Regions from separate parts of the Streptomyces sp. NPDC007346 genome, predicted to be linked through region 2. Evidence: riboswitches for the same ligand, from Rfam matches in the RefSeq annotation. Region 2 holds a riboswitch; each other region holds the start of a gene.

Region 1 (7,093 bases), on a different contig from region 2:
GCTCGGTGAACTCCCCGTACGCCCGGCGCAGGGCGCCCTCGTCCGCGAGGTCGAGCCGTACGCCGCCGAGGTCGGCGCGGTGGCGCAGGTGGGGTGCGGTGGTCTTCAGCGCCACCGGGTAGCCGAGGCGGGCGGCCGCGGCCACGGCCGCCTCGGGGTCGGGGGCCGGGAGCGTGGGGCGTACGGGGATGCCGTAGCGGCCGAGCAGCTCGCGGGCCTCGTCGTGGGTGAGGGCGCGGCCGCGGGGGTCGGGGGCGGCGCCGAGCAGGGTGTCGATCAGGGCGGCGGTGCCGGGCTCGTCGGTGGTCTCGTCGAGGAACTCGGGCACCTTGCCGGGGGTGGCCGCCTGGCGCCGCCACTGGGCGTACTTCACGGCCTCCGCCATCGCCCGTACGGCACGTTCGGCGGCCGGGTAGGCGGGGATGCGGCCGGGGGACCGGTCCTCGGGCTCCGTGGGCCGGTCCGCCGGGGGCGCCGCGCTCGCCGTCCCGGCCGCCCCGGGGCTCGTCTGCGCTCCCGGCGGGCCGGGGGGCCGGCCGGCGAGCGTGGTGGGCCGGGTGTGGGGTGCGGCGGTGCTGCTGGCGGCGGCCAGGGCCTCCGCGAGGCCGCCGATCTCCACGTGGACGACGGCGACGGGCTTGGCCGGTCCGCCGGCCGCGGCTCCGCGCAGGGCGGCGGCCAGCACCTCGCCGTCGCCGGTCTCGGCCTCGCCGTCCTCCCCCACCCACGGGATGGCGGTGACGATCACGGCGTCGCAGGTCCCGTCGGCGAGCGCCTCGGCCAGCGCGTCCCGGAAGTCCTGCGGGGAGGCGGCCGTGGTGAGGTCGCGCGGCGGGCGCGGGCGGAGCCCCTCGGCCAGGCAGGCGTCGTACGTGAGGAGGCCGAGGGACTCGGAGTTGCCGAGGATGGCGACCCGGGGGCCGGCCGGGAGCGGCTGGTCGGCCAGGAGCAGCCCGGCGTCGACCATCTCGGTCACCGTGTCGACCCGGATGACGCCCGCCTGCCGCATCAGGGCGGAGACGGTGGCGTCGGGGATGCGGCTGACCGGGACGGCGTGGCCGGGCGGGTTGGTGCCGCTGTGCCGGGCGCCCTTGACCACGACGACGGGCTTCACGGCGGCGGTGCGGCGGGCGAGGCGGGTGAACTTGCGGGGGTTGCCGAGCGACTCGAGGTAGAGGAGGGCGACGTCGGTGTCCGGGTCCTCGAACGAGAACTGGAGGAAGTCGTTGCCGGAGACGTCGGCCCGGTTGCCCGCCGAGATGAACGAGGACAGGCCGGCGCCGCGCCGGTGGAGGCCGGAGAGGAGGGCGATGCCGATCGCGCCGGACTGGGTGAACAGGCCGATCCGGCCACGGGCGGGCGACTCGGGGGCGAGGGAGGCGTTCAGCCGGACGGACTCGGCGGTGTTGATGATGCCGAAGGCGTTGGGGCCGATGATCCGCATGCCGTACGAGCGGGCCTGGCGGACCAGTTCGCGCTGGAGCTCGCGGCCGGCGGAGCCCCGCTCGGCGTAGCCGGCGGAGAGGACGACCAGGCCCTGGACCCCGTGCTCGCCGCAGTCGGCGACGGCCTCGGGGACCCGGTGGGCGGGGACCGCGATGACGGCGAGGTCGATCCGCTCGTCGATCTCGCCGAGCGAGCGGTGGGCGGGGACCCCGTCCAGGGTTGCGAGGCCCTCGTCGAAGGCGCGGTTCACGGCGTAGGTACGGCCCGTGAAGCCGGCGCCGAGGAGGTTGCGCAGGACCGTGCGGCCCACTCCCCCGGGCGTGCGGCCGGTGCCGATCACCGCGACGGAGCCGGGGGCCAGGAGGCGCTGGACCGAGCGGGCCTCGGCGCGCTGCTCACGGCCGCGCTGCACGGCGAGGGACTTCTCCGTGGGTTCGAGGTCGAGCGTGAGGTGGACGGAGCCGTCCTCGAAGCTGCGCTGCTGGGTGTAGCCCGCGTGCCGGAACACCTTGATCATTTTGTTGTTGGCGGGGAGCACCTCGGCGGCGAAGCGCCGGATACCGCGCTCGCGGGCGACGGCGGCGATGTGTTCGAGCAGCGCCGAGGCGACGCCGCGGCCCTGGTGGGCGTCCTGGACGAGGAAGGCGACCTCGGCCTCGTCGGCGGGGGCGGAGGCGGGCCTGCCCTGTCCGTCGATGCGGTCGTAGCGTACGGTCCCGATGAACTCGCCGCCGATCGTGACGGCCAGCCCCACCCGGTCGACGTAGTCGTGATGGGTGAAGCGGTGCACGTCCCGGTCGGAGAGGCGGGGGTACGGCGCGAAGAACCGGTAGTACTTCGACTCGTCGGAGACCTGCTCGTAGAAGCTGACCAGCCGCTCGGCGTCGTCCGTGGTGATCGGCCTGATGCGCGCGGTGCCACCATCGCGCAGCACCACGTCCGCTTCCCAGTGGTCGGGGTACGCGTGATGCGGACTCAGCTCCGGCGTGGGCTCCATGGGCCCAGCCTACGGCCGCCGTCCCGGTAGCGGAGGGGTCGGTGCCGGGGCAGTCTGAGGACGACCCGGACGAGGCCGGCCGGAGGGAAGGCCGGGCACAGCATTGCGCACCGCATGAGAGACTGGTCTAGACAACCGTTGATATGTGAAGGGCAGAACCATGGCTGAGCGCCGCGTAAACGTCGGTTGGGCCGAGGGCCTGCACGCCCGCCCCGCTTCCATCTTCGTCCGTGCCGCCACGGCCTCCGGCGTCCCGGTGACGATCGCCAAGGCCGACGGCAACCCGGTCAACGCCGCCTCGATGCTCGCGGTGCTGGGCCTGGGCGCGCAGGGCGGCGAGGAGATCGTGCTCGCCTCCGACGCGGACAACGCCGAGGCCGCCCTGGACCGTCTGGCGAAGCTGGTCGCCGAGGGACTCGAAGAGCTTCCCGAGACCGTCTGACGAGCCCGAGACCGTACAACGGCGACGGACGTGAGCCGTGGTTCCCCTGGCCGGGGGAATCACGGCTCTTTCGTTGTTCCGGACGCCGGAACATCGGGCACTCAGTAATTGTCCGGGCAGCGCGAACAAAGCCATCGGCAATTGCTTCCCTTTTTATACGGCGTCCTTGTTAATGGCGGACACCCGTGATGTTTACGCCATGTTGCGAAGAACTCACCCGGCGCTGCGGCGCCTCGCGCCGGGCGGGGCGGCGCAGCCGGTGGGCCCCGGCGGTCCGCTCCGCGTGGTGGGCGGTCAGCGCCCTGGCCCGCTCCGCGTCGCCGCGCGCCACCGCGTCCACGATGGCCCCGTGCTCGGCCCAGGAGTCGACCGGCCGGGCCGGCTGCTCGACGGCGTACATCCAGGCGGCCTTGTACCTGAGCTGGGTGAGCAGGGCGATGAGGCCGGGGCTGCCGGAGGCCTGGGCGAGGGTCTCGTGGAACCAGCCGCCCAGCGACCGCAGATCCTCCCCCTCGCCCCGGCGAGCCCGCTCCTGGCCCAGCCTGACCAGGCCGCGCAACACCTTGAGGTGGGCCTCCGTGCGGCGCTGGGCCGCCCGTGCCGCGCCGAGCGGCTCCAGGAGCATCCGCACCTCCAGCAGGTCGGCGGCCTCCTGCTCGGTGGGCTCGGCGACACAGGCCCCGGCGTGCCTGCGGGTGACGACGAACCCCTCGGACTCCAGGGTGCGCAGCGCCTCGCGCACCGGGACGCGGGAGACCCCGTACCGCCGCGCCAGCAGCTCCTCGGTGAGGCGGCTGCCGCGCTCGTAGACACCGGAGACGATGTCGTCACGGATTGCCGTGCATACCGAATGCGCGGGAATGCGCATGTCCGAACCTCCGCCTCAATCCCCGCGAAACGCGGCCGGCCGACGCCTGTTCCGTGACTCTATTGCAATCCGCCGCCCTTTCCGACGGCAGGCCGGAATTGATGGATATCTTCTGGCCGGGGCGGAGGCGAAGAGGCCCGGTACGGGGGTTTTCCGGCGCATCGCCGAAGGCCCCGGCGGGAAACCGGGGCCTTCGGGTGGCGAGGGGCGCGAGGCCGGGTCAGACGTTCAGGCCGTGCGAGCGCAGATAGGCGACCGGGTCCAGGTCCGAGCCGTACGCCGGGGTGGTCCGGGCCTCGAAGTGGAGGTGCGGGCCGGTGGAGTTGCCGGTGGAGCCGGAGAGGCCGATCCGCTGGCCGGAGGTGACGCTCTGGCCGACGGAGACGGCGATCGAGGAGAGGTGGCCGTACTGGGTGTACGTGCCGTCCGTCATCCGGAGCACGATGTTGTTGCCGTACGCGCCGCCCCAGCCGGCCTCGACGACCGTACCGGCGCCGACCGCGACGACGGAGCTGCCGGAGGCTGCGTGGAAGTCCACGCCGGAGTGGCTGCCGGAGGACCAGAGCGCACCGCTCGACTTGTAGCCGGTGGAGACGTACGAGCCGGCGACCGGGAGGTGGAAGGCGTTCAGGCGGGCGCGCTCGGCGGCGCGGGCGGCCCTGGCCTTCTCCTCGCGGACCTCCTCGGCGCGGGCCTCGGCCTTGCGCCGGGCCTCCGCCTCCGCCTTGGCCTTGGCCTTGGCCTTCGCGGCCCTGGCCTTGGCCTCGGCGGCCGCCTTCGCCTTCGCCTTCGCGACGGCTTCGGCCTGCTGGTGCTGCACCCGGGCCTGGGCCTCGATCTGCTCGGCGAGCGTGGCGTCGAGGGTGATGGCCTGGGTGAGCGCGGTCTCGGCGGCCTGGGGGGCCTCGGCCTCCGCTGCGACGGCCGGGGAGGCCAGGGAGCCGAGGACTCCGGTGGTGGCCAGGGCCGCGACGCCGGCGGCCTGGGCACGGCGGCGCGTCAGGCGGCTGGGGGCACGGTGCTTCCCGGTGGCACGGGTGAACGCCATGGAGGGGCTGATCCTTTCCTTCCTTCTCGCCTACCGGGTTAGCTGACGGGTTCGGAGCAGGAAGGTCTCCTACGGGTTCCCGCGCCGGTTGACGGCACGGGTCTCCGATTCACCCCAGGGACTGCGTGGGTCCCCGGCTCCCCAGGCTCGCGCCTGACGGGGACTCGGCGATGGCTGCCCGGCGCCGCGGACGCGGCATACGGGTGACGGACAGCCGGGCCGACGCTAGGCGGGGCGACTTCCCATCACCAAACGGACAGGGCGATATGTCGCGCATCCCACAGGACGGAAAGGGAGTTAAACCACCAAGACGGTGAGGTGGGGATCAAGTGGACAAAAGGGGAGGACCCTGGCGGGCAGTTGTCCGCCAGGGTCCTTTGCCTCGGTATGCCGAGGTGTCCCGGTGTGCCGAGGTGTCCGCGTGTGCCGACGGCGCGTCAGCCGCTGACGACGGTCACCTCTCCGATGCCGAGCGCCTTCACCGGCTCCGCGATCTGCCCCGCGTCCCCCACCAGGACCGTGACCAGCCGGTCCACCGGGAAGGCGTTGACCACGGCCGCGGTCGCCTCCACGGTGCCCGTCTCGGCGAGGCGGGCGTACAGCTGGGCCTGGTAGTCGTCGGGCAGGTTCTGCTCGACCTGGTCGGCCAGTGTGCTCGCGACCGAGGCCGCCGTCTCGAACTTCAGCGGGGCGACGCCCACCAGGTTCTGCACGGCCGTCTCGCGCTCGGCGTCGGTCAGCCCTTCGGCCGCCAGCGTCCGCAGGACCTTCCAGAGGTCCTCCAGCGCCGGTCCGGTGGACTCGGTGTCCACCGAACCGCTGATGGCGAGCATCGCCGCGCCGCCGGAGTCGGGGCCGGTCGAGCGCATGACCTGGGCGAAGGCCCGTACGCCGTAGGTGTAGCCCTTCTCCTCGCGCAGCACCCGGTCCAGCCGGGAGGTGAGCGTGCCGCCCAGGCAGTACGTGCCGAGCACCTGCGCGGGCCATACGCGCTCGTGCCGGTCGGCGCCGATGCGGCCGATGAGCAGCTGGGTCTGGACCGCGCCGGGCCGGTCCACGATGACCACCCGGCCGGTGTCGTCGGCGGTGATCGGCGGGACCGGGCGGGATTGGCCCGCGTCGCCCGACCAGTCGCCGAGGGTGTCGGCGAGCAGGGCGTCCAGGTCGATGCCTGTGAGGTCGCCGACGATCACGGCCGTCGCGGTGGCCGGGCGGATGTGGGCGTCGAAGAAGGCCCGCACGGCGGCGGCGTCGATCCGCCGCACGGTCTCCTCGGTGCCCAGACGCGGGCGCGACATCCGGGCGGTGGCCGGGAAGAGCTCCTTGGAGAGCTGCTTGGCGGCGCGCCGGGAGGGGTTGGCCTGCTCGTGCGGGATCTCGTCCAGGCGGTTGCCGACGAGCCGCTCGATCTCGCTCTCGGCGAAGGCCGGGGCGCGCAGGGCCTCGGCGACCAGGCCGAGCGCCTTGGCCAGGCGGGAGGCCGGGACCTCCAGGGAGACCCGGACGCCGGGGTGGTCGGCGTGCGCGTCCAGGGTGGCGCCGCACCGCTCCAGCTCGGCGGCGAACTCCTCCGCGCTGTGCTTGTCGGTGCCCTCGGAGAGCGCGCGCGACATGATCGTGGCCACGCCGTCCAGGCCCTCGGGCTCGGCGTCCAGCGGCGCGTCCAGGAAGATCTCCACGGCGACGACCTGCTGGCCGGGGCGGTGGCAGCGCAGCACGGTCAGCCCGTTGGGCAGGGAGCCGCGCTCGGGCGCGGGGAACGCCCACGGCCGGGCGGTGCCCGGGGTCGGCTGCGGGTGGTACTCCATGGCTACTCCAGTCACGGCGGCGTCGCTCACTTGTCCGCCCCCTCGGGCACGTCGGTGGCCTCGTCGGCGTCCTCGGCCGGCTCGACGGGCTCGTAGACCAGCACCGCCCGGTTGTCGGGGCGCAGGGCCGCCTGTGCCGCCTCACGCACCTCCTGCGCGGTGATGTCCAGGACGCGCCCCACGGCGCTCAGGGCGAGCTGCGGGTCGCCGAACAGGACCGCGTAGCGGCACAGTTCGTCGGCGCGGCCCGCGACCGTCCCCAGGCGGTCCAGCCACTCGCGCTCCAACTGGGCCTGGGCCCGCTCCATCTCCTCCGGGGTGGGTCCCTCGGCGGCGAACCGGGCCAGCTCCTCGTCGACCGCGGCCTCGATCGTCTCCACCTCGACACCGCCGGAGGTCTTCACGTCCAGCCAGCCCAGCGAGGGCGCCCCGGCCAGCCGCAGCAGCCCGAAACCGGCCGCCACCGCCGTACGGTCGCGGCGCA
Region 2 (7,093 bases):
GATGATGTCGTTGCCGCCCGCGCAGAAGCTGACCAGGTCGGGGGCCAGTTCCCTGGCGCGGGGGATCTGCTCCTCGACGATCTGGTCGAGGAGGCGTCCGCGTACGGCGAGATTGGCGTAACGGAAAGCGCCGTGCCGGGTCTCGTCCGGGCTCGTCGCCGCGTCGGGGGCCGGGAGTCGGTCGGCGAGCAGAACCGCGAACCGGTCCGCCCAGCCGACGAAGGTGCCGTCGGGGCCGGGATCTCCGACGCCCTCGGTGAAACTGTCCCCGATCGCCGCGTACGACCCGATGGTGTTCTGCTGCTGGGTTCTCGAATCGTCTGCCACAAGCACATATCCTGCACCGTTCAATGTGACCTACGCGACCGTAATACGGGGTTGACGGGTGGTGAGATAGACCACCCGGTCAGATTTGAGTAAAGCCGGAATAAGTGGAGGGGCGGTGCGCAGCCGCGCACCCCCCCGCGGTCACTTTGTGTCGCCCTCGGGTCAGAGGGAGACGCCGTGCTGGCGCAGGTAGGCGATCGGGTCGACGTCCGAGCCGTAGCTCGGGCCGGTGCGGACCTCGAAGTGGAGGTGCGGGCCGGTGGAGTTGCCGGTCGAGCCGGAGAGGCCGATCTGCTGGCCACCGGAGACGGTCTGGCCGGCGGAGACGCTCAGCGAGGACTGGTGGGCGTACTGGGAGTACATACCGTCGTCGTGCCGGATGACGACCTCGTTGCCGTACGAACCGCTCCAGCCGGCCGAGACCACGGTGCCCGGACCGATGGCGCGGACGGGCGTGCCGGAGGCGGCCCGGAAGTCCGAGCCGGTGTGGTAACCGCTGGACCAGCTGGAGCCGGAAGCGCGGTACTGGGTGGTGACGTTGGCGCTGTCCAGCGGGGCGGTCCAGCCGGAGCCGGTGGACCGGGACGAGCCGGTCTGCGCGGAGGTGCCCGAGCGCTCGGAGTCGTCGGCCGAGATGGTGTCGCCCTTCGGGGCTTCCTTCGGCGCGGCCTCGGGGGCCGGGGCCGCCTTCTTCGGCGCGGCCTTCTTCGGGGCGGCCTTCTTCGGGGCGGCCTTCTTCGGGGCGGCCTTGGGGGCCGGGGCGGCCTTCTTGGCCTCCGCAGGGGCGGCCGAGCCGGACGCCTTGGCCCCGAGGGTGAGCTTCATGCCCGGGAAGATCAGGCTGGGGTTCCCGCCGACGGTCGAGCGGTTGTCCTGGTACAGCTTCTGCCAGCCGCCCTTGACCTGCTGCTCGGCCGCGATCTTCGCGAGGTAGTCGCCCGAGACGACGGAGTACGTCTTCGGGGCGGCCTTCGCCTTGGCGGGTGCGGCCTGCGGGGCGGACTGGGCGGCGGTGGCCGAGGCGGCGGCGGGCTTGGCGGCGGGGGCCGCCTTCTCCGCGGCGTGCGCGCCGGTGGCGCCGATCAGCGGGAGCGCGAGTACGGCGCCGCCGGTGCCCGCGGCGAGGACGCCGCGGTGGATCGGGCCGGACTTGGGACGACGGTGCTTACCCTGTGCGGGCATGGGGAAGTTCCTCTCCGGCGCCTGCGAGGTGAGCTGTCGGGTTCGGGCTGGAGATGCCCGGCCGCCGGGTGGCGACTTCACCCCGAGCCGGTCCGGATCGCTCCGGGCCGGCGGCTTACCTGGTTCCCCCGCTCCTGCCACGCGTGAGTGGGTGGGTGCGAATTCCGGGCGGCGGCAGGATTAGGCGGTCCGTCCGGATTGACGTGACCGTAAGCGAGTCAGGACGAGCGGAACAAGCCGTCGGTTGCACACCGGAATCATCGATTCAATATCGCTCCGGTTTTCCCGTCACACTCCGTGGATTACGGATCTTGGCTTTCCTTACGGATACCGGGAAAGCGTCCGGGCGCCGCCGCCACGGTCCGTCACGGATATGATCCCGCTCACCTACGGAATCCCATCTCCCCCATTAGCAGGGCATGTTCCACGAAATACACCAATACGGACACACCCTGGGCGCGAGCCCTGACAACCTGTCAGTGGACCGCCGTTTTCCCGGTGAATCGATGTCGTATCGTCACAGGAGCGCCCTCGCCGGAGAGCCGCGCCGACGCCAGAGATTCCAGGAGCCACCGTGACGCAGCAGGTGCCACAGGTCCCGCCGACCGAGACCGCACTGACCGGAGTCCGCAACTTCCGCGACGTGGGCGGGCTCCCCACCACGGACGGGCGGCGCACCGCCTTCGGCAGGCTCTACCGGAGCGGCCACCTGGCGCATGCCACCGCCGAGGACGCGCTCTTCCTGAGCGGGCTCGGGCTGCACACCGTCTTCGACTTCCGCAACTCCGCCGACCACAAGCTCGACGGGTACGACATCGAGCTGGCCGGTGTCCGCAATGTCAGCATTCCGCTCACCGACCCGGCCGACGGAGCCGAGTTCTGGCGGCTGGTGCGCGACGGGAACATCGAACAGCTGCGCTCGATCCTGGCGCACGGCAAGGCCGCCGAGCGCATGATCGACATGTACCGCTCCACCATCCTGGACCGCACCGGCGAGCACAGCCGCGTACTGCACGCGCTGGCGCAGGACAGCGTGCCCGCCCTGATGCACTGCGCGGCGGGCAAGGACCGGGCTGGTCTCTCGATCGCGGTCTCGCTGCTCGCGGTCGGTGTCGAGCGCGAGGCGATCGAGGCGGACTACCTCAAGTCCGACGACCCCCACCGCCGGTACAAGGTGCAGCGCTCGGACATGTCCGAGACCGGGATGTCCGCCGAGGTGATGGAGCTGCTCAACCCGCTCTTCGGGGCGCAGGCCTCCTACCTCACGGCGGCGTTCACGGCCATCGACGAGACCTGGGGCACGACGGACCGCTACCTGGCGGAGGGGCTGAACGTCTCCGCCGAGACCCGGGAGCGGCTGCGCGAGCGGCTGCTCGACCAGGGCTGAGCGGTCACTCGGCGCCCGCCACCATGAAGAGCAGGTAGAGGAAGGCCGCGAGCACATGGCCGACCACCAGGTAGGCCACGAGCCGGATCACCAGACCGCGCGGCATCCGCCGCTCCTGCGAGTCCTTGGCGATTTTGGGGTGTCTCGGGCTCAACGGGTCGTAGCGCTCGGAATCGGACATGACGGTCCTCTCTGCCGGCCTCGCGGCCGGTGGGACGAATGGGGGTCAGCGCGCGTGGAGCGCGTTGCCGAGGCAGAGCTCGGCCGCGGGGCTCTGGAGCAGGGAGTGGACGAAGAGGAGCTCCGCCCCGCCCCGGTCCAGGGCGGCGATTCGGTGCGGTGTGAGCGAGTCGAAGTGGGCGCTGTCGCCCGGGTCCAGATCGTGCACGGTCTCCCCCAGGGCGACCCGCAGCCGCCCTTCGAGGAGGTACAGCCACTCCTCGCCGGGGTGCACCCGCACCAGGTCGCCCTGGGCTCCGTACGGAACCCGGACCCTGAGTGCCTGCATGGCGCGGCCCGAACCTCCCGCCCTGCGGTACATCCAGCCGTCGGCCTCGGCGCCCTCGAAGGCGCCGCCCCGGATGATCGCCTCCCGCTCGGGCGGCTTCTCGCCGAGCAGCTCGGAGACCGTCGTACCGTAGATGCGGGCGAGGCCCAGCAGCATGGGCAGCGAGGGCTGTCTGCGGCCCGTCTCCAGCCGGGAGAGGTGGGCCGGGGAGAGGCCGGCCCGCTGGGCGGCGGTCTCCAGGATGAGGCCGCGCCCGTGGCGCAGGTCGCGCAGTCGGGACGCGACGCCGGGGAGCTCGTCGGCCACCCCTTCGTCCGGAGGATTCATGTCTCCATTGGGCCAGGAACTTTCCTCCCGGGCAAATAAATTGCCCAGGAGGCAAGAACTCAGCGGTTGGCCACGGCCTGCTTGACCAGGTTGCGGCCGAAGTCCCACATCAGGCCGCCGCCGCTGTGCGCGTCGTCCATGACCTCCGTGAACGCCGCCACGAAACGGTCCACCTCCGCCTCCCCGATGACCAGCGGCGGAATCAGCTTGATCACTTCCAGGTGGTCGCCGGAGACCTGGGTGAGGATGCGGTGCTTGTGCAGCAGCGGCACCACGACCATCTGGGCGAAGAGCCCCTTGCGGGCGGCCTGGAGCACGGTCCAGCGGCTGCGGAGCTTCAGCGAGGCGGGCCGGCCGAACTCGATGCCGATCATCAGCCCGCGCCCGCGCACCTCGTGCAGCAGCTCGTAGCGGTCCACCAGCGCCGCGAGGCGCTCCCGCAGCAGATCGCCGGTGCGCCGGGCGTTCGCGACCGTCTCCTCGTCCTCCATCACCGTGAGCACCGCGAGCCCCGCCGCCATGGCCTGGGCGTTGGAGCCGAAGCTCGCGGAGTGGACCAGGACCCGGTCCATGGAGGAGTAGACCTTGCGGAAGATCCAGTCCTTGCCGAGCGTGGCGCCGACCGGCACATAGCCGCCGGAGAGCGCCTTGGCGACACAAACGAGGTCGGGCTCGACACCGTCCTCGTGCTGGTAGGCGTAGAAGTCGCCGGTCCTGCCCAGCCCCGTCTGCACCTCGTCGGCGATCAGGAGCGCCTTGTGCCGGTGCAGCAGCTCCTGGGCCTCGCGCAGGAAGCCGGGCGGCGCGGCGTTCACCCCCTTGCCCTGGATGGGCTCCACGACCAGGGCCGCGACATCCCCGCGTTTGAGCTCCCGGCGCAGCGCGTCCAGGTCGCCCAGCTCGATCGGGGTGTCGGGCAGCAGCGGGGCGAAGCCGTCCCGGAAGCCGCTCTCGCCGTTGACCGACAGGGAGCCGGTGGTCAGCCCGTGGAAGGCGTGGGTGCAGTACAGGACGCGGGGCTTCCCGGTGGCGTACCGGGCGAACTTCAGCGCCGTCTCGACCGCTTCCGTACCGCTGTTGCCGAAGAAGACGCGGTCCAGGTGCGGGCTGTGGCCGAGCAGCTTCTCGGCGAGCAGGCCGGGCAGCGGCTGGCAGTCGAAGCGGGTGAGGTCGGCGAGCTGGGCGTCGAGCACGTCGTGCAGGGCCTTGCGGACGACCGGGTGGTGCCGGCCGAGCCCCATCACGCCGAACCCGGCGAGCATGTCGAGGTAGTCGTTGCCCTCGGCGTCCCAGAAGTACGCGCCCTCGGCCCGCTCGTAGACCTTGTCGAAGCCGATGGTGTGCAGCATGCGCGGCAGCTGGTGGTTGAGGTGGCGCGCGTGCAGCTCGTACCGCTCGCCGCCGCGCTCCGCCAGGAGCCGTCCCAGGTCGAAACCCTGGGGCCCGCCGTCCGTCATCGCCCGCTCTTCTCCTTCGGTACGTTCGGTCGAGTCGGTACGTTCCCCGAGGGGGCCGGGGCCACCGGCCCCCTCGCCGGCATCAGGTCACCGGTTCCCGCTCACGCTCTCCCGTGCCGCGCGCAGCGACTCCTTGAGGGAGCCCATGGTCGCGAGGACGGCCGTGGGTTCGTAGCCGCAGTGCGCCATGCAGTTGGCGCAGCGCGGGTCCTTGCCCCGGCCGTACTTCTCCCAGTCGGTCTCCTCGATGAGCTGACGGTACGTCGGAACGTAGCCGTCGTTCATCAGGTAGCAGGGGCGCTGCCAGCCGAAGAGCGAGTAGTTGGGGATGGCCCACGCGGTGCAGGGGAAGTCCGCCTTGCCCTCCAGGAAGTCCAGGAAGAGCGGCGAGTGGTTGAGCCGCCAGCGGGCCCGGTTGCCGCCCGCGAAGGCCTTCTTGAAGAGTTCGCGGGTCTGGTCGACGCCGAGGAAGTGCTCCTGGTCGGGCGCCTTCTCGTAGGCGTAGGCGGGCGAGATCATCATCTCGTCGACCTTCAGGTCGTCGTTGAGGTAGTTGAGGACCTCGATGATGGTCTGCGGGGTGTCGGTGTTGAAGAAGGTGGAGTTGGTGGTGACGCGGAAGCCGCGCCGCTTGGCCTCCTTCATCGCCTCCACGGCTTCGTCGAAGACGCCTTCCTTGGCGACCGACTCGTCGTGCCGCTCCCGCAGCCCGTCGATGTGCACGGCGAAGGCGAAGTAGGGCGACGGGGTGAACTTGTCGAGCTTCTTGCGCATGAGCATCGCGTTGGTGCAGAGGAAGACGTACTTCTTCTTCGCGACGAGCTGGCGCACGATCTCGTCGATCTGCGGGTGCATCAGCGGCTCGCCGCCCGCGATGGAGACCATGGGGGCACCGGATTCGAGCACCGCGCCCACTGCCTGCGCGACCGGCATGCGCTGCTTCAGGACACCCGCCGGGTGCTGGATCTTCCCGCACCCCTCGCACGCGAGGTTGCAGGCGAACAAGGGCTCCAGCTCGACGATCAGCGGGAACTTCTCACGCCTGCGGAGCTTCTGTTCGAAGAGATACGTCGCAACCTTGATGGACTGACGGAGCGGCATGGCCATCTGGCTCACCTCCTGGGGAGCAGTAAAGAACGGTGCCATTCGTAGAAAGCCGGAAGGACGGCACGGAGAACGCGGAAGGCCGATATTCCTCCGCGGACCGTGCCGATGCGGACGAGCTCATGCTCTGGAGCGTCCACGACCACCCGGACGGCCGCAACCGGGCGTGGCCCGTGGCACAGGGCGGTGCGCAGTGTCGCGGCGGACTCCATGTCCACCGCGATGGCCCCGGTGGACCGCAGCGCCGCCCGCTCGGGGCCGCGTACGACGTGGTCGGAGCCGGCCACGAGGCCGGTGTGGACGGTGCTGCCGGGGGCGGCACGGGCCAGGGCTGCGACCAGCAGCCCGGTGCCGGCACAGGGGGTGTCGCCGTCCGCGTCCCGGGTCTCCTCGGCGACCACCAGGTCCCCGGGGTGCATCCCGGGGGCCAGGCCGGCGCAGAAGCCGGAGGCGATGACGGCGGCGTCCGGTACGCCACCGGGGGCCAGGACCGCCGCCACGGCCGCCTCCGCCGCCCGGGGGCCCATGCCGGTCCTCAGGATCCGCACCGGCCCCCCGGGGCGCTTGCCGCTGCGCAGGGCCAGCTGCTCGATGCCCAGTGCGCAGGCGACCAGCAGCGGCGTCGTGGGGGCCGCGGCCCTCGGTGCTCCGGCCATCAGGCGCCCTCGGCCGCGCCCGTACGGTCGGCGAACGGGTCGCCGTACACGTAGCGCCCGAGTGCCGTGAGGGGGAAGACCTGGCGGTAGAGGTGGTAGTTGATGGAGAAGTCCCAGGGGAAGCCGGTGCCGGTGAAATACGGCT
Region 3 (7,093 bases), on a different contig from region 2:
CCGGGCTCGGGGCCGTAGAGCCGTGCGGCCTCCACGCAGTTGTTCATTCCGGTGGAGCGGCTGCTGCGTCGCCACGGCGGTGGCCCCGCGGTGGAAGGTGACGCGTGCGGTGCGAGACGGTCGGACATGATGCCCCCCTCGGGCAGTCGGACGTCCTAACGAATGCCGCGGCGGATCGCGGCGACGAGCTCCAGCGATTGGTCCGGCGTCAGTGCGTGCGCCTGCAAGGTGCGGAAGGCCGAGCTGTACGCCTCGAGGTCTTCTTTCCGCTCCAGATAGAGGCTACTCGTCAAGTGGTCAAGAACGACCACATCCAGATCAGAAATGTTCGGAAAGGAGAAGATAACGAAAGGGCAGGTGAGTCCGACGTGACCGCCGACGGAGAACGGCAGTAACTGAAGCTCCACATGGGGGAGTTGGGCCACCTGGGTCAGATGGTCCAGCTGATCGCGCATCACCTCGGGCCCGCCCACCCTCCGGTGCAGCACCGCCTCGTCCAGCACGGCGGTGAACCGCAGCGGCGGCTTCGCGCGCAGCACCCTCTGACGGGTCAGCCGCACCTCGACCAGCGAGTCCAGATGGTCCGCGGGCAGGCCGTCCAGCGAGGCGCGGGTCACCGCCCGCGCGTAGCCGGCGGTCTGGAGCAGCCCCGGCACCACCGAGGTCTCCAGGCTCCGCACGGTGTCGGCCTGGGACTCCAGGCTGATGAAGTCGCGGTACTGGGGCGGGATCAGCCCCCGGTAGGCGTGCCACCACCCCGCGCCCCCGCCGCCCGCCGACCCGGCGAGCACTTCGAGCAGGGCGCGCAGCTGTGTGTCGCGCACCGCGTAGGTGTCGAGCAGGCGCGTCACGTCACCGGGGCTGACCCCGCTGGCGCCGGTCTCGATGCGGCTCACCTTCGACTGGTGCCAGCCCAGCAGGCGCGCCGCGTCCCGGCTGGTCAGTCCGGAGGCGTGCCGCAGACTCCGTAACTCCTCGCCGAGCTTCCGTCGTCGGACGACGGGGCCGTGCAGCATCCGGGTCTCCTCGCGCTGTGCGGAACGGAACGGGACGGGTCCGATACGCACCGCAAGGTTCGGGCCCGCAGAGGGGCCAGTGTGCCCTTCGTCCGGGTTGTGTGGGACCCGAATTCACCGCTTCGAGCGACAGATATATGCATATCTTGGTCGAACGTCGTTACAGCGAGCTTCAACAGTGGCAGTCTGGCGCGAAGCACCATCCTGGCCGACTGCCGGTCGGCCGGGGCGCGAAAGGGACGGCGTCGCCATGGCAGACCATCAGGAAGCAACCGTCACCCTGCCGAGCGATCCGGCCTCGGTCTCCTCGGCCCGTAGACATGTGGCCAGGACCTTGGCCGAATGGGGCCTCTCGGAGGACACGGAGCTGGCCGACACCATCCGGCTGATCATCTCCGAACTCGCCACCAACGCGGTCCAGCACACCTTCGGCCAGTCACCCACCTTCACCGTGGAACTGCGTCTCGAACGCGACGAGGTCCTACGCCTGGGCGTGACGGACAGTCACCCCCGGTGGCCTCAACGGCTGCCCGCCGCCGTACGGCAGGACAACGGGCGGGGCCTGATGATCATCCGGTCGCTGGCCAAGGAGTACGGCGGGCGGCTCACGGTCGTCCCGACGGCCGAGGGCGGCAAGACGGTCTGGATCACGCTGCCCTGGGCCGCACCCACCCAGGGCTGACCGCGCGGCTCGGGGACCGGCCGGTCCAGGAGGAGGCGGCCCGGTCCGGGGACGGGACAGCCCCGGTTCGTGGACCGGCCGGCGCCGGTGGCCGCGCCACCCGCGTACCGCCTGAGCGGTACGCGGGCGGCGGCGGCGCGGCGCTCACCGGACCGGGGCGGGAAGCGCCGCCCGTACCGTCCCGGCCGTCCCTGCCGCCCGCAAGGGAAGAGCGTCCGGTCGGTGGGTCAGCGGACCCGTCCGTACCAGACGCTCTTGGACCAGATTTTCGCCAGTCGTACCACGTCCCCTGTTTTGGGGGAGTGCCAGATCTTCCCGGACCCGGCGTAGATGCCCACGTGGTAGACGCTGCGCCCGGAATGGAAGAAGACCAGGTCGCCGGGTTTCCGCTTCGACGCGGTGATACGGGTGGTCTTGTTGTACTGCTGCTGTGCCGTGCGGGGAAGCTTCTTCCCGGCCTTCTTGAACGAGTAGAGAGTCAGCCCGGAACAGTCGAAACGGCTGGGGCCGGCGGCCCCGTACTTGTAAGGAGCCCCCTTCTTCGACGCGGCGACCTTCAGCGCCTTCGCCGAATGGGTGGCGGCCTCGGCGTCGTTGACCAGGCCTGGCGCCAGCATCGAGGAGGTAACGGCAAGGGTGAGTACGGAAGCCGTACCGACCCGGGTGAGCAGAGACGGGACATGAACCTGCGCAGACATGCGCAACCCTTCGTCAGCCGCCTGTGAAGGATGACCTGTCGGGTTCGGGCTGGCGAAGTTGCCCGGCCGCGTGGAGCGGCTTCACCCCGAGGGCTTCCCGGTCTCCCGGTCGGCCCGTTGTACTCGGGTCCTCCACTCCTGCCGATCCACTCCTGTCGACCAGTCATCCGGGAGGCGGCAGGACTCGGCGTCCACCCGGACCGCCCCGCCGCGGTGGCGGGGGCTTGTCGTCCCAGGGATCTTGACTCACCAAGTGCCGGATTTCCGAGTTGAAACGGCGATTTGTGAGTCTCCTCACCACTGACCCGTTCGGGTGGACAGAGCGCATTCGCGCCCGCCGACGAGCCGGGCGCACACCCTCGTACCAGCGACGAAAGGGCGCATTTCGAGTACGGCCCACGCGCGGAACGCAAGTTGGGCCGTCGCTCGCGCGGGTGATCTCCTACGCCGAACGAGCGAGGAAAACCGATCGCCGGACCGGGCGTGTCGCACGGCGTGGTGACCGGCCCGCTCCCGTAATGCGCTCCGGGCGCGTGGAGCGGCTCGGTCCCGGTCCGGCGGCAGGGCGACCCGGCCCGCCCGACGCTCGTGGCCTCAGCGGGCCAGGGAGAGGCCCGCGAGCTCCAGGCACGCGGCGACCGACGCCGTCTCCGCCTCGTCCAGTCGGCGCATCGGCGGGCTCATCACATTGGTGTCGATGATCCCGCGCAGCATCAGGGCCGTCTTGAACGCGCCGAGGCCCGCGGCCGTGGCCGAAGCCGTGCCGGGACGGGCCGCACGGACGATGTCGAACAGGCCGACGAGCCGGTCCTGTTCGGCCCTGGCGGCGGCCCAGTCACCGCGTACGGCGGCCTCGTGCAGCCGCACGTAGCCGTGCGGGTCCACGTTGCCCAGGCCGGGTACGGAACCGTCGGCGCCGCTCAGCATCATCGCGTCGACCACCAGCTCATGGCCGGTCAGGACGGAGAACCCGGACAGGTCGCGGGCCCCGATGACCAGCCGGCGGAAGGAGCCGTCGTCCCCGCTGGAGTCCTTGACCCCCGCGAGCACCCCGTCCGCCGCGAGCGGCAGCAGGAGTTCCGGGTCCAGCTTGCTGTGCACGCAGACCGGCACGTCGTACGCCAGGAGCGGCAGCTCCACGGCCGCGGCGATGTCCCGGAAGTGGCGGTCGATCTCGGTGGCGTGGGTGCGCGTGTAGAAGGGCGCGGTGGCCACGACCGCGTCGGCACCGAGGGCCGCCGCGGCGCGGGCCCGCTCGATCGCCCGGTTGGTGGTGGTCTCGATGGCGCCGACGAGGACGGGCACCTGGCCCGCGGAGGCCGAGGTGATCACCTTGATCACCTCGTCCTGCTGCGAGGGCGTCAGATAGGCGGTCTCGCCGGAGCTGCCGAGGGCGAAGAGGCCGCTGACACCGGCTTCGAGGAGATGGCCGACGACCCGCTCCAGCGAGATGCGGTCGAGCTCGCCGTCCGCGGTGAGCGGGGTGACGACGGGCGGGATCACTCCGGAGTAGGAGGGGGTGGGGGCGGTCATGCGGTGCTCCTTGCGGGCGTTACGGGGGTCCGCTTCCCGGCGGGGGAGGCGGGGCTCTGGGGGTGGACGCAGTGCCAGCGGTGCTCGTCGGGCCCGAAGGTCTCGGCGGGGAAGACCGTGGCGCACTCCGCGTCGGCCTTCCAGCAGCGGGTGCTGAAGGGGCAGCCGGGCGGCGGGTTGGTGGCGGAGGGCACCGGGCCGGTGAGCACGATGCGGTCCGTCGCCTCCAGCAGGCTGGGGGTGGCGGAGAGCAGCGCCTCGGTGTACGGGTGGCGGGGGGAGCCCGCCACGTCGGCGGCCCGGCCCTCCTCGACGATGCGGCCGAGGTAGAGGACGGCGATGCGGTCGGCGAGGTAGCGCACGGTCTGGATGTCGTGGGAGATGAACACCATGCCCAGGCCCAGGCGTTCGCGCAGGTCGACGAGGAGGTTGAGCACCTGGGCGCGTACGGAGACGTCGAGCGCGGAGGTCGGTTCGTCGGCGACGATCAGCTCCGGTTCGAGGGCCAGGGCGCGCGCGATGGCGACGCGCTGGCGCTGGCCGCCGGAGAGCTGTCCGGGCAGCGCGGCGAGGGTGTGGCCGGGCAGTCCGACCAGGTCGAGCAGCTCCTCGACGCGGGCCTCGCGGGCCTCGCGTGTGCCGCGCCGGTGCACGTCCAGCGGATCGCGCAGGATCTGGCGGACCGGGAGGCGGGGGTTGAGCGCGGTGGAGGGGTCCTGGAAGACCACGCCGACCGCCGAGCCGAAGTCCTTGCGCCGCTCGGCGCCCGTCATGTCCCACAGGTCGCGCCCGTGGAAGAGGACCTCGCCCTCGGTGGGCTTCTGGAGTCCGGTCAGCACGCGGGCGAGGGTGGACTTGCCGCAGCCGGACTCACCCACCAGTCCCACGATCTCACCGCGCCTGACCTCCAGGGTGGCGTCGGTGAGCGCGTGTACGGCATCGCGGCTGAATATGCCGCCGCTGCGCGCCTTGTGGCGTACGTGGACGCCGTCGAGCCTGATCACAGGGCGCTCCTTTCCAGCTTCTCGGCGAGGGCACCGGCCGGGTGATGGCAGGCGTAGCCGTGGTCCTGCGCCGTGCCGCGCACGGTGAGCAGGGGGGTGGTCGTGCGGCAGATGTCCGTGGCGGCGCCGCAGCGGCCGGCGAAGCGGCAGCCCGCGCCGAAGCCCTGGGGCGCGGGGACGACCCCGCGGATCTGGTGGAGCCGGTCGGCGCCGGCCTCCAGGGAGACGACGGAGCCGAGGAGGCCACGGCTGTAGTGGTGGGTGGGGTCGGTGAGGACGGACCGGATGTCGCCGACCTCCGCGAGACGGCCCGCGTACATCACGGCGACCCGGTGCGAGAGGTCGCCGACCAGGGCGAGGTCGTGGCTGACCAGCACCATGGCGAAACCGAGCTCGTCGCGGAGCCTGATGAGGAGTTCGACGACCTGGGCCTGGACGGTGACGTCGAGGGCGGTGGTCGGCTCGTCGGCGATCAGCAGGCGCGGGCTGCGGGAGAGGGCCATGGCGATCAGGACCCGCTGGCGCTGTCCCCCGGAGAGTTCGTGCGGGTAGCTGCGCAGGGTGCGTTCGGGGGAGAGGCCGACGAGTTCGAGGAGTTCGGCGGGGGTCTTCGTACCGCCGCGCGAGGTCAGCTGCTTCAGCTGGGTGCCGACGAGTACGGAGGGGTTGAGGGAGGAGAGCGCGTCCTGGTAGACCATGGCGATCTCGGGGCCCATCAGGGCGCGGCGCTCCTTGGGCGGGAGCTTCAGCAGGTCCCGCCCGCGGTAGAGGATCTCGCCGCTGACCTCCGCGTTGCGGGCGAGGAGGCCCATGACGGCGAGGCTGGTGATGGACTTGCCGCAGCCGGACTCGCCGACCAGGCCGAGGGTCTCGCCCTCGTGGACGGTGAAGGTGAGCCGGTCGACGACGGGGATCTCGCCGTAGCGGTCGGGGAAGCGGATGGCCAGGTCGCGGACGACGAGGAGTTCGTCGGCGTCCGCGGGCACCGGTGTGACGGCGGGCCCGGTCACGTCGATGTGCCGGGCGAGCTTGGCGAGGGCGGCGTCGATGTCGACGGTGGCGGCGGCCTCGACCGGGTCGGGAGCCGTGGTGGTGGCGGCGAAGGCGCGGGCGCTCCTGGGTGCGGCCGAGGCGTCGGTGAGGCCCTCGGAGAGGATGTTGAGCGCGAGGACGGTGATCAGGAGGGCCAGGCCGGGGAAGAACGTGGCCCACCATCCTCCGGCCAGAAGGATCTGCCGGCCGTAGGCGAGGACGCTGCCCCAGCTGGGGTCGGGGTCCTGCACACCGGCCCCGATGAAGGAGAGGCTGGCCTCGAAGATGATCGCCTCGGCGACCATGACGGTGGCGAACACCATGACCGGCGCCATGCAGTTGACGGCGACGTGGCGGAGCACGATGTAGCCGCGCCGGGCGCCGATGACCTTCTCGGCGGCCACGTAGTCCTCGCCGTACTGCGCGAGCACGTTGGCCCGTACGACGCGGGCGAGCGAGGGGGTGTACACGAAGGCGATGGTGAAGATGATCACCGGGACGCTGGTGCCGAAGACGGCGACCAGGACGGCCGCGAGGGCGATCGGCGGGAACGACATCACGACGTCGAGCGTGCGCATGACGGACTCGTCGCCGAGCTTGCGCGAGGTGGCGGCGAGCGATCCGAGGACGGCTCCGGCGACCAGGGCGACGGCGGTCGCGCCGAGGCCGATGACCAGCGAGTAGCGCGATCCGTGCACCACGCGGGCGAAGACGTCGCGCCCGGCGCGGTCGGTGCCGAACCAGTGGTCGCCGCTCGGGGACTGGACCGGGGTGCCGGTGGTCAGGGGGTCCTGGGTGAGGAGGGGGGCGAGTACGGCACCGAGGACGACGACGATCAGTACGCCGAGGGCGATGCGCGAGGTGACCGGGAGGGCGCGGAAGGCGATGCCCGGTCGGGAGAGCTTCTTGGCCAGAGTGCCCGTGGCGAACATGTCACACCGTCCTGATGCGCGGGTTGACCAGCAGGTAGAGCAGGTCGACGATGACGTTGACCACCAGGAAGGCGATGGCGATGGTCAGTACGGTGCCTTGGACCAGGGCGACGTCGCCGCCGGTGACACCTTCGAGGATGAGCTTGCCCATGCCCGGCAGGTCGAAGATCGCCTCGATGACGACGGCCCCGCTGAG

What was found. Region 2 has a riboswitch for cyclic di-AMP ahead of AB0917_RS22170 (LysM peptidoglycan-binding domain-containing M23 family metallopeptidase). Riboswitches for the same ligand answer to the same signal wherever they lie in the genome.
Region 1: it holds a riboswitch for cyclic di-AMP, as region 2 does, so the genes downstream of both, AB0917_RS30850 (M23 family metallopeptidase) here and AB0917_RS22170 (LysM peptidoglycan-binding domain-containing M23 family metallopeptidase) in region 2, are expected to answer to the same signal.
Region 3: it holds a riboswitch for cyclic di-AMP, as region 2 does, so the genes downstream of both, AB0917_RS29340 (C40 family peptidase) here and AB0917_RS22170 (LysM peptidoglycan-binding domain-containing M23 family metallopeptidase) in region 2, are expected to answer to the same signal.

The regions. Positions count from the first base shown of each region.
Region 1 covers NZ_JBEYKR010000184.1:3,788-10,880, forward strand. Annotated here, with positions in the region: gene AB0917_RS30835 (GNAT family N-acetyltransferase) at 1-2,443, opposite strand, end outside; gene AB0917_RS30840 (HPr family phosphocarrier protein) at 2,604-2,885, shown strand; gene AB0917_RS30845 (GntR family transcriptional regulator) at 3,055-3,753, opposite strand; gene AB0917_RS30850 (M23 family metallopeptidase) at 3,974-4,801, opposite strand; cyclic di-AMP (ydaO/yuaA leader) riboswitch at 4,815-4,981, opposite strand; gene AB0917_RS30855 (pitrilysin family protein) at 5,239-6,609, opposite strand; gene AB0917_RS30860 (pitrilysin family protein) at 6,636-7,093, opposite strand, start outside.
Region 2 covers NZ_JBEYKR010000088.1:21,854-28,946, reverse strand. Annotated here, with positions in the region: gene AB0917_RS22175 (SGNH/GDSL hydrolase family protein) at 1-327, opposite strand, end outside; gene AB0917_RS22170 (LysM peptidoglycan-binding domain-containing M23 family metallopeptidase) at 490-1,509, opposite strand; cyclic di-AMP (ydaO/yuaA leader) riboswitch at 1,513-1,673, opposite strand; gene AB0917_RS22165 (tyrosine-protein phosphatase) at 2,084-2,896, shown strand; gene AB0917_RS22160 (DUF6126 family protein) at 2,901-3,077, opposite strand; gene AB0917_RS22155 (XRE family transcriptional regulator) at 3,123-3,731, opposite strand; gene AB0917_RS22150 (aspartate aminotransferase family protein) at 3,791-5,188, opposite strand; gene hpnH (adenosyl-hopene transferase HpnH) at 5,276-6,295, opposite strand; gene AB0917_RS22140 (1-hydroxy-2-methyl-2-butenyl 4-diphosphate reductase) at 6,301-6,948, opposite strand; gene shc (squalene--hopene cyclase) at 6,948-7,093, opposite strand, start outside.
Region 3 covers NZ_JBEYKR010000159.1:4,583-11,675, reverse strand. Annotated here, with positions in the region: gene AB0917_RS29355 (DUF397 domain-containing protein) at 1-128, opposite strand, end outside; gene AB0917_RS29350 (helix-turn-helix transcriptional regulator) at 156-1,016, opposite strand; gene AB0917_RS29345 (ATP-binding protein) at 1,267-1,698, shown strand; gene AB0917_RS29340 (C40 family peptidase) at 1,926-2,396, opposite strand; cyclic di-AMP (ydaO/yuaA leader) riboswitch at 2,400-2,586, opposite strand; gene AB0917_RS29335 (dihydrodipicolinate synthase family protein) at 2,991-3,929, opposite strand; gene AB0917_RS29330 (ABC transporter ATP-binding protein) at 3,926-4,933, opposite strand; gene AB0917_RS29325 (dipeptide/oligopeptide/nickel ABC transporter permease/ATP-binding protein) at 4,930-6,897, opposite strand; gene AB0917_RS29320 (ABC transporter permease) at 6,899-7,093, opposite strand, start outside.